One region of the Afifella sp. JA880 genome, then DNA from elsewhere that is predicted to be linked to it. Evidence: predicted binding sites of a transcription regulator. Region 1 holds the regulator's gene; each other region holds the start of a gene.
The links. The regulator LexA, encoded in region 1, represses DNA repair genes until DNA is damaged. The targets are predictions, from matches to a motif close to TGTTCNNNNTGTGTTCNG.
Positions count from the first base shown of each region.

Region 2: the regulator LexA is predicted to act here: its motif matches at 1,249-1,266, upstream of recA (recombinase RecA).
Region 3: the regulator LexA is predicted to act here: its motif matches at 1,157-1,174, upstream of NYQ83_RS10035 (putative DNA modification/repair radical SAM protein).

Region 1 is NZ_JAOANH010000001.1:368,793-372,067, reverse strand. It holds gene NYQ83_RS01825 (ComEC/Rec2 family competence protein) at 1-954, shown strand, start outside; gene lexA (transcriptional repressor LexA) at 983-1,696, opposite strand; gene glp (gephyrin-like molybdotransferase Glp) at 1,798-3,003, opposite strand; gene moaC (cyclic pyranopterin monophosphate synthase MoaC) at 3,000-3,275, opposite strand, start outside.
Region 2 is NZ_JAOANH010000002.1:97,659-100,933, forward strand. It holds gene recA (recombinase RecA) at 109-1,197, opposite strand; gene NYQ83_RS08680 (carbonic anhydrase) at 1,324-1,977, opposite strand; gene cckA (cell cycle histidine kinase CckA) at 2,099-3,275, opposite strand, start outside.
Region 3 is NZ_JAOANH010000002.1:382,793-386,067, forward strand. It holds gene NYQ83_RS10035 (putative DNA modification/repair radical SAM protein) at 1-1,141, opposite strand, end outside; gene NYQ83_RS10040 (HD domain-containing protein) at 1,247-1,825, opposite strand; gene NYQ83_RS10045 (flavin reductase family protein) at 1,833-2,390, opposite strand; gene NYQ83_RS10050 (NADP-dependent oxidoreductase) at 2,525-3,275, shown strand, end outside.

The DNA.
Region 1 (3,275 bases):
GCAGCCTGGGAAGCCTGGCGCGACCGTCCGCGCCAGGATCTTGCTGAACCCGCCCACGGGCTCTCGCGGCTTCTCCGCAGGCCTGTCGTGGCGATCGGTGCCGTCTGCTTGACCACGCTCGTCGCCGGTCTCGCCACATCGCCGTTCGCGGCTTTCCATTTCGGACGGCTCGCGTCCTACTCTCTCCTCGGCAATATCATTGCGATGCCGCTCGTCTCGCTCATCGTGATGCCGGCGGGGCTCATCAGCCTGATTGCGATGCCGTTCGGTCTGGAAACCGTGCCGTTGACCGTCATGGCCTGGGGCATCGATCTCGTCCTCGCTTCGGCGCATTTCGTAGCGTCATTGTCGGGCGCCACCGTTATCGTCCCGCCGTTTCCCGCGATCGCGCTCATTCTGATGTGCGGCGGGCTTCTGTGGCTCAGCCTCTGGCGCTCGCAGCTGCGCCTCTACGGCGTCGCACCACTCTTGCTGGGGGCGCTGCTTGCATGGCTTCTCGGCGCCAGGCCCGACCTTCTGGTGGATGAGGCGGGGAGGGCGGTTGCTGCCCGTGACGTCGCCGGACACCTCCAAATCGTCGGTGCACGGCAAGGCTCCTTCCTTGACGATGTCTGGCGGGAGGGCGAGGCGGAAGCCGCGGGAACCTCAGGCTTTCGTTGCGACGCCGAAGCCTGCGTTCTGGAGATGCCCGAAGGACTGACCCTTTCGCGCGTCACCGATCCGGTGGCCTTTTCGGAAGATTGTCGTCGCGTCGAGATTATCGTCACGCAGCTGCGCGCACCAAGAGATTGCGCCGCGCGCATCGTCATCGACCGCACCGCGCTCGCCACCCATGGAGCGCACGCTCTCTTTATGGAAATCAACCCCCCGGACGGTGTGGCTCCGCACCTTGACCTTCGCACATCGCGCCCATCCATCCGGCGACCGTGGCAGGGGTCGCCGGCACTCAAATGACGTCGAGGCCAGAAAGGCTGAGAAGCGCTCAGTAGCGGCGCAAAAGCCCTACGAGGCGACCCTGGATGCGGACCCTGTCCGGACCGAAGATGCGGGTCTCGTAGGCGGGGTTGGCAGCCTCAAGCGCGATCGATGCGCCTTTGCGGCGCAGCCGCTTCAAGGTCGCCTCTTCGTCGTCGATCAGCGCCACCACCACATCTCCACTGTCGGCACTGTCCTGACGACGAATGACCACGGTGTCCCCGTCGAGAATGCCGGCCTCGATCATGGAATCGCCGCGCACTTCGAGCGCGAAATGCTCCCCCTTCGAAAGGAGGTCCGGCGGCACGACGATGGAATGGCTCTGATTCTGAATGGCGGAGATCGGAACGCCGGCCGCAATCCGCCCCATGACCGGGACGCTCGCGCCTCGCTCACTCTCTTCGATGGCTTCTTCCTCAACGGGTTGGGGCGCCTTGCCGAGCCGGCCTTCGATTACGCTCGGCGTGAAGCCTCGCTGCTGCGGTCGCCCGAAACTCGGATTGACCGCATCGGGGAGGCGCAGAACTTCCAGCGCGCGTGCCCGATTCGGCAGCCGCTTGATGAAGCCACGCTCTTCCAGGGCGGTGATGAGGCGATGAATCCCGGATTTCGATTTCAGATCGAGCGCGTCCTTCATCTCGTCGAACGAGGGCGGCACGCCCGATTCCTTCAGTCTTTCATTGATGAAGAGCAGAAGCTCGAGCTGCTTCTTTGTCAGCATTGCCGTCCCCTCGCGATGCGAGTCGCGTCTCGTGTACAAATCACGAACGCACACTACCTGTTCATGGCGTGTTCCACAAGTCTTGGGGGCCGTGCGGGAGGTTACGAGAGGGCTTGCGCGAGATCGATGACGGCAACCACATCGCCGGCCCGGGCCGCTGGAGCAAAGGGAGAGCGAATGATGAGGGCGTCCGAACGGGCAAGCGTCGCAAGAAGAGACGAATCCTGCTCGTCAGCGACGGTGACGGCTGTCCGCCCCTGCCACTCAACGAAGCGCGCCCGTAGATATTGCTGGCGGTTGCCGACCTCAGGCAACGCTGCTGCAAGTGGCAACAGGCGTGTTGGCTCGCCGCCTTCGGCACCCTGCATCGCCCCGATAAGAGGCTTCAAAAAGACGAGTGCGCAAATGAGGGCGGAGACGGGGTTTCCGGGCAGGCCGAGCACCCGGGTGCGCCCGAGCGTACCGAACATGACCGGTTTGCCCGGCCGCATGGCGACCCGCCAGAAATCGACCTTGAGACCTTGCTCGGCGAGCGCCGGTTGGACGAGATCGTGGTCGCCGACCGAGGCGCCACCGATCACCACCAGGATATCGGCATCCGCCGCGCCTGCTGCAGCATCGGCAATCGCCTGTTTGTCGTCGACGGCGACGCCGAGATCGCGTGCGAGACCGCCACAGGCCACAACCATCGAGGCAATCGCCACGCCGTTCGAGGAGACGATCTGGTCTGGGCCTGGCTCTTCTCCGGGTTCGACGAGTTCGTCGCCGGTCGAAAGGATGGCCACGATTGGCCTCTGGCGTACCGGAACGATTGCATGGTTCATCGCTGCAGCAAGCGCCGTTTCGCGCGTCCCGATCCGGCGTCCGGCATGAAGAAGCGTCTCGCCCTCCCGGAAGTCGAAGGCCGCGGCGCGTATGTGCCGGCCTGCCGCCACCGGCTCCAGAACCTCGATGCGGTCGCCGTCGGCGCCGGCGTTTTCCTGAATGAGGATGGCATCGGCCCCGTCGGGGACAGGCGCTCCGGTGAAGATGCGAACCGTCTCCCCCATGCCAAGAGTTCCGGCAAAATGGGAGCCCGCGCGTGCTTCGCCGATCTGGCGCAGCCATGCGCCTGAGGGCGTATCCTGAGCGCGTACGGCATAGCCATCCATCGCAGACGCACGGAACGGCGGTTGGTTACGTCTCGCTGCAAGATCGCGCGCAAGCACCCGGCCGCGTGCTTCCGTCAGGGGGACACTCTCTTCCCCGAGGCGCGTGACGCCTTTGAGCATGCGGGCAACGGCATCTTCGACCGAAATCAGGCTCATGGGTCGGAACGCCAATCGCCGGAAGCGCCGCCGCTCTTCTCCTCCAGGCGAATATCGCCAATCGTCATGGCCCGGTCGACGGCCTTCGCCATGTCGTAGATGGTGAGACAGGCGACGGAAACCGCTGTGAGCGCTTCCATTTCGACCCCCGTCTTGGCATCCACACGTGCCATCGCACGCACCCGAAGGCCGGGAAGCTTCTCGTCGGGCAGAATATCGACGGCGATCTTCGACAAAGCCAGAGGATGACAGAGCGGGATGAGATCGGAAGT
Region 2 (3,275 bases), on a different contig from region 1:
CAGAAGCGGGCTTTCCCTATGAAGACATCTTGATGAAGAGATCCCGCTCGCTCACCCCGCCAGCTCGCAGATGCCAGCGAAGCCAAGAGGACGAACGGCAGGCAAAACTCAGGCCTTGGCCGCCTTGCCGCCCTCATCCTCCTGGCGCGGACCATCCAGAAGCTCGTCTGCAATGAGACCGGCGTTCTCGCGGATCGCCTTCTCAATGGCGTTGGCGACATCCTCGTTTTCACGCAGGAAGTTCTTCGCGTTTTCCCGTCCCTGACCGAGACGCTGGCTGTCGTAGGAGAACCAGGAACCGGATTTTTCGACGATACCGGCCTTCACGCCGAGATCGAGCAGCTCGCCCGTATGGGAAATGCCTTCGCCATACATGATGTCGAACTCAACCTCCCGGAACGGCGGCGCGAGCTTGTTCTTCACCACCTTGACCCGGGTCTGGTTGCCAACGACCTCGTCGCGGTCCTTGATGGCACCGATCCGGCGAATATCGAGGCGGACGGAGGAATAGAACTTCAAGGCATTGCCGCCCGTCGTCGTTTCCGGGCTGCCGAACATGACGCCGATCTTCATGCGGATCTGATTGATGAAGATGACCATCGTATGCGAGCGCGAGATCGAGGCCGTCAGCTTTCTGAGCGCCTGGCTCATCAGCCGCGCCTGCATGCCGGGCAACGAATCACCCATCTCGCCTTCAAGCTCGGCGCGCGGCGTAAGGGCCGCGACCGAATCGACGACAAGCACGTCGATGGCGCCCGACCGCACCAGCGTATCGGCAATTTCGAGTGCCTGCTCGCCGGCATCCGGCTGCGAAATCAGGAGATCATCGAGTTTGACCCCGAGTTTGCGCGCATAAATCGGGTCGAGCGCGTGCTCGGCATCGATAAAGCCGCAGATGCCGCCCTTCTTCTGCGCCTGCGCCACGGTGTGCAGCGCCAGCGTCGTCTTGCCCGAGGATTCCGGCCCGTAGATCTCGACCACACGCCCGCGCGGCAGACCGCCGACACCGAGCGCGATATCAAGTCCGAGCGAACCGGTCGGGATCGTGGCAACCTCGACGACCTGCCCCTCCTGTCCGAGCCGCATGATCGACCCCTTGCCGAAGGAGCGCTCGATCTGGCTGAGAGCAGCGTCCAGAGCCTTGGTTCGATCCATGGATTCTTTGCCTCCTTCGACTACACGCAACGGATTCGCCATCGGACTATCCTCTAAAGTTCAGCGGATGACCACCCGCTCCTCAGAGAATTTCGTACTCTATTTGTTCTATAGCGTCAACACCGCCGCATCCCCTCTCGGCGGGCCAAAAGAGGCGCGCCGGAAAGCCTAATTTCCCGGCGCTGCGGCACCTACGGGCTCGAAGACATCGCTGTCTGGACGCCGCACCATCAGAAGGCCGGTCGCCACCGCGAAATAGGCCGCATGGAGTTGGAGCGAGCCCTCTTCCACGCGCCTTTTCACGAACGGAAACGTCATCAGATTGTCGAGTGTCTTCACCGCCGATACCTGCTCGAGCCGCTGCAGGTAGTCGTCGAGCGGCGCCGCATCGCGCGGGCCGAGCTCTTCGGCGGCCGGTGCGATCAAAGACATCCACTTGCCGATGAAGTCGCCGGGGGAAAGCGGGCCAACCTCATCATCGGCGAAAGCCCGGATGCCGCCGCATCGGGCATGTCCGAGAACGACGATGTGCTTCACCTTCAAAGCCTCGACGGCAAATTCGATCGCCGAGGAAACACCATGCTGCGAAGCCGACGGAGAGTAAGGCGGCACGAGATTGGCCACATTGCGGACCACGAAGAGTTCGCCGGGCCGGGCATCGAAGATGACTTCCGGCGAAACCCGCGAATCGCAGCAGCCGATAACCATGATCTCCGGGCTCTGCCCAACCTCTGCGAGCTCGGCATATTGATGCTGCTCGATGGGCAGCCGGCCATCGCGGAACGATTGATAGCCCTGAAGGAGACGCTCGGGAAAACGCATGTGACACACCTCTCGGCCGGCGGATTCGCCGAAAACATATGAACAGGCAAGGGAGAACGTCAGCTCACCCTATCCGCCCCCCATCCAATCGAACGGCCTCCGCCCGGCACCTTTTCGCCCGCTAAGGCTGCAGGACACGCTTCACCGTGATCGCCAGATCCTTGAGCGAGAACGGCTTCGGCAGGAAGTGGAAGTCCTCGTTCTCGGGCAGATGCCGTGCGAAAGCGTCCTCGGCATATCCGGAGACAAAGATGATCTTCAAGGCGGGATTGGTCTTGCGCAGCTCTTTCAGGAGCGTCGGCCCGTCCATCTCCGGCATGACGACGTCGGATACGACGAGATCGATGGCACCGTCCATGTCCTTCATGATGCGAAGCGCTTCCGGTCCCGACGCGGCCTCGTGCACCTCATAGCCGCGCGCGGCGAGCGCACGAGAGGCGAAGGCGCGCACCGCCTCTTCGTCCTCGACGAGAAGGATCGTGGCGCTGCCGGTGAGATCGGTCGGCTCGGACTTGGGCGAGGCCACCTCCTCCTCCGCTTCCCGCTCCGCCACATAGCGCGGGAGAAGCAGCGAGAAGGTCGTGCCTTTTCCAAGCTCGCTGTCGACGAAGATGAAGCCGTCCGTCTGCTTGATGATGCCGTAGACCGTGGAAAGGCCGAGGCCGGTTCCCTTGCCGATCTCCTTCGTCGAAAAGAACGGTTCGAAGATTTTTTCCATCACCTCCGGCGTCATGCCTGTGCCGGTGTCGGTGATCTCGATCAGCACATAATCGGCGGGCCGGAACCCGTCCTGGCGGAAGCGATGGCTCTCGGCCTCCTCCAGATTGCTGGCGCGGATCGTAAGCATGCCGCCGTTCGGCATGGCGTCGCGCGCATTGACGGCGAGATTGACCACCACCTGTTCCAGCTGGTTGAGGTCCGCCTTGACGGGCCACAGCCCGCTCTTGTGATCCGTCTTGAGCTCGACGGTCTCCCCGAGGAGGCGATCGAGCAGCACGGTGAGATCCGACAACACCTCGTCGAGGCGAATGACGCGCGGCTGCAGCGTCTGCCGGCGGGAGAACGCCAAGAGCTGCCGCACCAGACCCGCGGCACGATTGGCGTTCTGCTTGATGTTCATAATGTCTTCGAACGCCGGGTCGGATGGCCGGTGGTTCGACAAAAGCAGGTCGGAAAAGCCGATGATGGCGGTCAGCACATTGTTGAAGTCATGCGCGATGCCACCGGCGAGCTGTCCGACCGCCTGCATCTTCTGGCTCTGCGCGAACTGCGCCTCGAGCGCCCTCTGCTCGGTCGTC
Region 3 (3,275 bases), on a different contig from region 1:
CGGGCCGGTGGTCCGGCGTGACGAGAAACGGCAGCGCCCGTTTCAGGCCCGCCGTCAGCCGCGCGAGATCTGGAAGTCGCAGCTTCTGGTGCCGGCGCGAGGTGAGAATACGCTCCACGGCCCTCTGCCCGAGCCCCGGCACCCGCAAAAGCATCTCCCGCTCCGCCCGATTGACGTCGACGGGAAAGCGCTCGCGATGCTTCAGCGCCCAGGCAAGCTTCGGATCGACATCGAGCGCCAGCATGCCGTCCTCGCCGCTTTCCGCGACCTCGTCGGCCGAAAACCCATAAAACCGCATCAGCCAGTCCGCCTGATAAAGCCGGTTTTCCCGGCGAAGCGGCGGCGCCTTCGCCGGCAGAAGCACGCTCGCCTCGGGGATCGGGCTGAAGGCGGAATAATACACCCGCTTCAACGCGTAATCGTCATAAAGCCTGGCGCTCGCGCGAATGATCGCGGCATCCTTCACATCGTCTGCCCCGACGATCACCTGCGTGCTCTGCCCGGCGGGCGAGAAACGCCGTCGCTCGTCGCGCGCCTCCAGGATGCGCTCATGCATCTGTCCCATCGCGTGCGTGATCGTCCGGTCGTTCTTTTCCGGCGCGAGCGCTTTCAGGCTCGCCCCGCTCGCAAGCTCCAGATTGATCGACAACCGGTCAGCGTACCGCCCCGCCTCCTCGATCAGCCACGGGCTCGCCTCAGGGATCGCCTTGAGATGGATATAGCCCTGAAAGCCGTGGACGCGCCGGAGCGTCTTCGCCACCCGCATCATCTCCTCCATCGTCCGGTCGGGCGAGCGCGCGATGCCGGAGGATAAAAACAGGCCTTCGATATAGTTGCGTTTGTAGAATTCGAGCGTGAGCCGCACCACCTCCTCGACCGAGAAACGCGCCCGCGGCACGTTCGAGGAGCGCCGGTTGATGCAATAGGCGCAGTCGAACAGGCAGTAATTCGTCAGAAGGATTTTCAGAAGCGAGACGCAGCGCCCGTCCGGCGTGAAGGCGTGGCAGATGCCGGACGGCGCCGTCGCGCCGAGCCCGTTCTTGCCAGCCTTGCGCTTCGGCGCGCCCGACGAGGCGCAGGACACGTCATATTTGGCCGCGTCCGCCAGAATGCCGAGCTTGGTTGCGAGCTTCTCATCCATGCCGGGATGATGCCATGTTCTACTTTTGTTCGCAACAGGCTTAATTGGCGCCCGGTCTGAATCAGCCGGTCTGAATCACAACCTCCGAAGTTCAGCCCATCCGCTTCAATCGACTCGGGAATTTTCGGCCCGCGCCTCCGTCTCCGCATCCAGCACCGCGCGGATCTCTTGAAGCAAAGGATGAGCGTCGGTCGCGCGCCTCCCATAATCGAGATTGAATCGATAATCGAAGTCGGGCGGGTTAAGCCCCTGATTGTGCTGCAGGATCGTCTCGAGCTTATCGAGCCCCTTGGCGAGCCGCGCCTCCGCCGTCGCCCCCACCTCGTACTCCTCCCAGAGATCGAGGATCGCCTGCCGCCGCGCTGGGTCGAGCGGTGCGGTCAGTTGCAGAAGATCGGCGCGCTCCTGCGCCGCCTTCTCTTCGCCTGGCATCTGCACAACCGCCGGCACGTCGCCCGACAGGGTTTCGCCGAGATCGTGCACGATCAGGATCTTGAGAAGACGCGAAAAGTCGATCGTCCCAAAATCCTTTTCGAAAACGATCGCCATCAGGGCGAGCCGCCAGGTATGCGCGGCAGTGCTCTCCGGCCGCCCCTCCGCCGTAAAGCCGGAGCGGAACGTGTCCTTGAGCCGCTCGGCAGCACGCAGAAAATCGAGGGCGCCGGAAAGGTCCTCCTGCCTCATCATCCCCTCACAGCATGCCCGGACGGAAGAGCGCGCTCTTGTCGATGATTTCGCCGGAGACCATGAAGATGCCGCCGCCCTTGTAATGCAGCGTTTCAGGATGTTCCGGCTCCGGCGCCACATGCGCTTTCACCACCTCGAAGACGAAGAAATTGTAGCGCCCGACGAGCGCATCCTCGAACAGCCGGCATTCGAAATTGGCGTGGCATTCGCCGATCATCGGCGCGCCCACCATCTCGGCCGCCTCGGCCGTCAGACCGAACTCCTCAAACTTGTCGATCCGTTCTCCGGAGGTATTGCCGATCTTGACGACGGTATCGGTGAGCGCCGTCGTCGGCAGATTGATGACGCATTCGCCGCTTGCACGGATGAGCTCGAAGGAATGGTTGCCGGCGGAGATCATGCAGCCGACGAGCGAGGGCGAGAATTCCATGATCGTGTGCCAGCCCATCGTCATGATGTCGTGCTCGCCTTGATGCGCGGATGAGACGAGCACGACCGGCCCAGGCTCCAGATAGCGCCGCACATCCGACACGTCGAAATCGATTTTCCTCACCGCCGTCATCTTCTGCCTCTCCGAAATGGCATGGCTCCATCCCACCGTCGAATGCCGTCTGAGACCCGGTGAGGCCTCGCCAAGGCACGCATGCGGCATAGATGCACCAACACATCCACTCACATCTCAATCAGGTTCATTCCATGACAGAAAGCACGCAGATCCTCCTCGCGTCACGCCCCGAGGGGCGGCCGACGCCAGAGAATTTCCGCACGGAGACCGCGTCGGTGCCGGCGCCGAAGGAGGGCGAAGTCCTCCTCAAGATCCGCTACCTCTCGCTCGATCCCTATATGCGCGGGCGCATGAGCGCGGCGAAATCCTACGCCGCCCCGGTCGAGGTCGGCGCCGTGATGGAAGGCGGCACCGTGGCGGAGGTCGTGGAAAGCCGCGACCCTAACTTTGCCTCCGGCGATATGGTCCTCTCCTATTCCGGCTGGCAGACGCATGCGGTCGCAAAGGCCGCTCATCTGCGCAAACTCGATCCCGAAAAAGTGCCCGTCACGACCGCCGTCGGCGTGCTCGGCATGCCGGGCTTCACCGCCTATGCGGGGCTTCTGACGCTCGGAAAGCCGAAAGAAGGCGAGACGGTCGTCGTTGCCGCGGCGACCGGGCCCGTCGGCTCCGCCGTCGGCCAGATCGCCAAGATCAAAGGTGCGCGCGCCGTCGGCATCGCCGGCGGACCGGAAAAATGCCGGGCGCTCACGGAAGACTTCGGCTTCGATGCGGCGATCGACCATCGCTCCGAAACATTCGCGGAGGATCTGAAGGCCGCCTGCCCGGACGGCATCGACGTCTATTTCGAAAATGTCGGCGGCCCCGTCTTCGAGGCTGTGCGCCCGCTTCTCAACTTTTATGCGCGCATGCCCGTCTGCGGCCTCGTCTCGCAATACAACG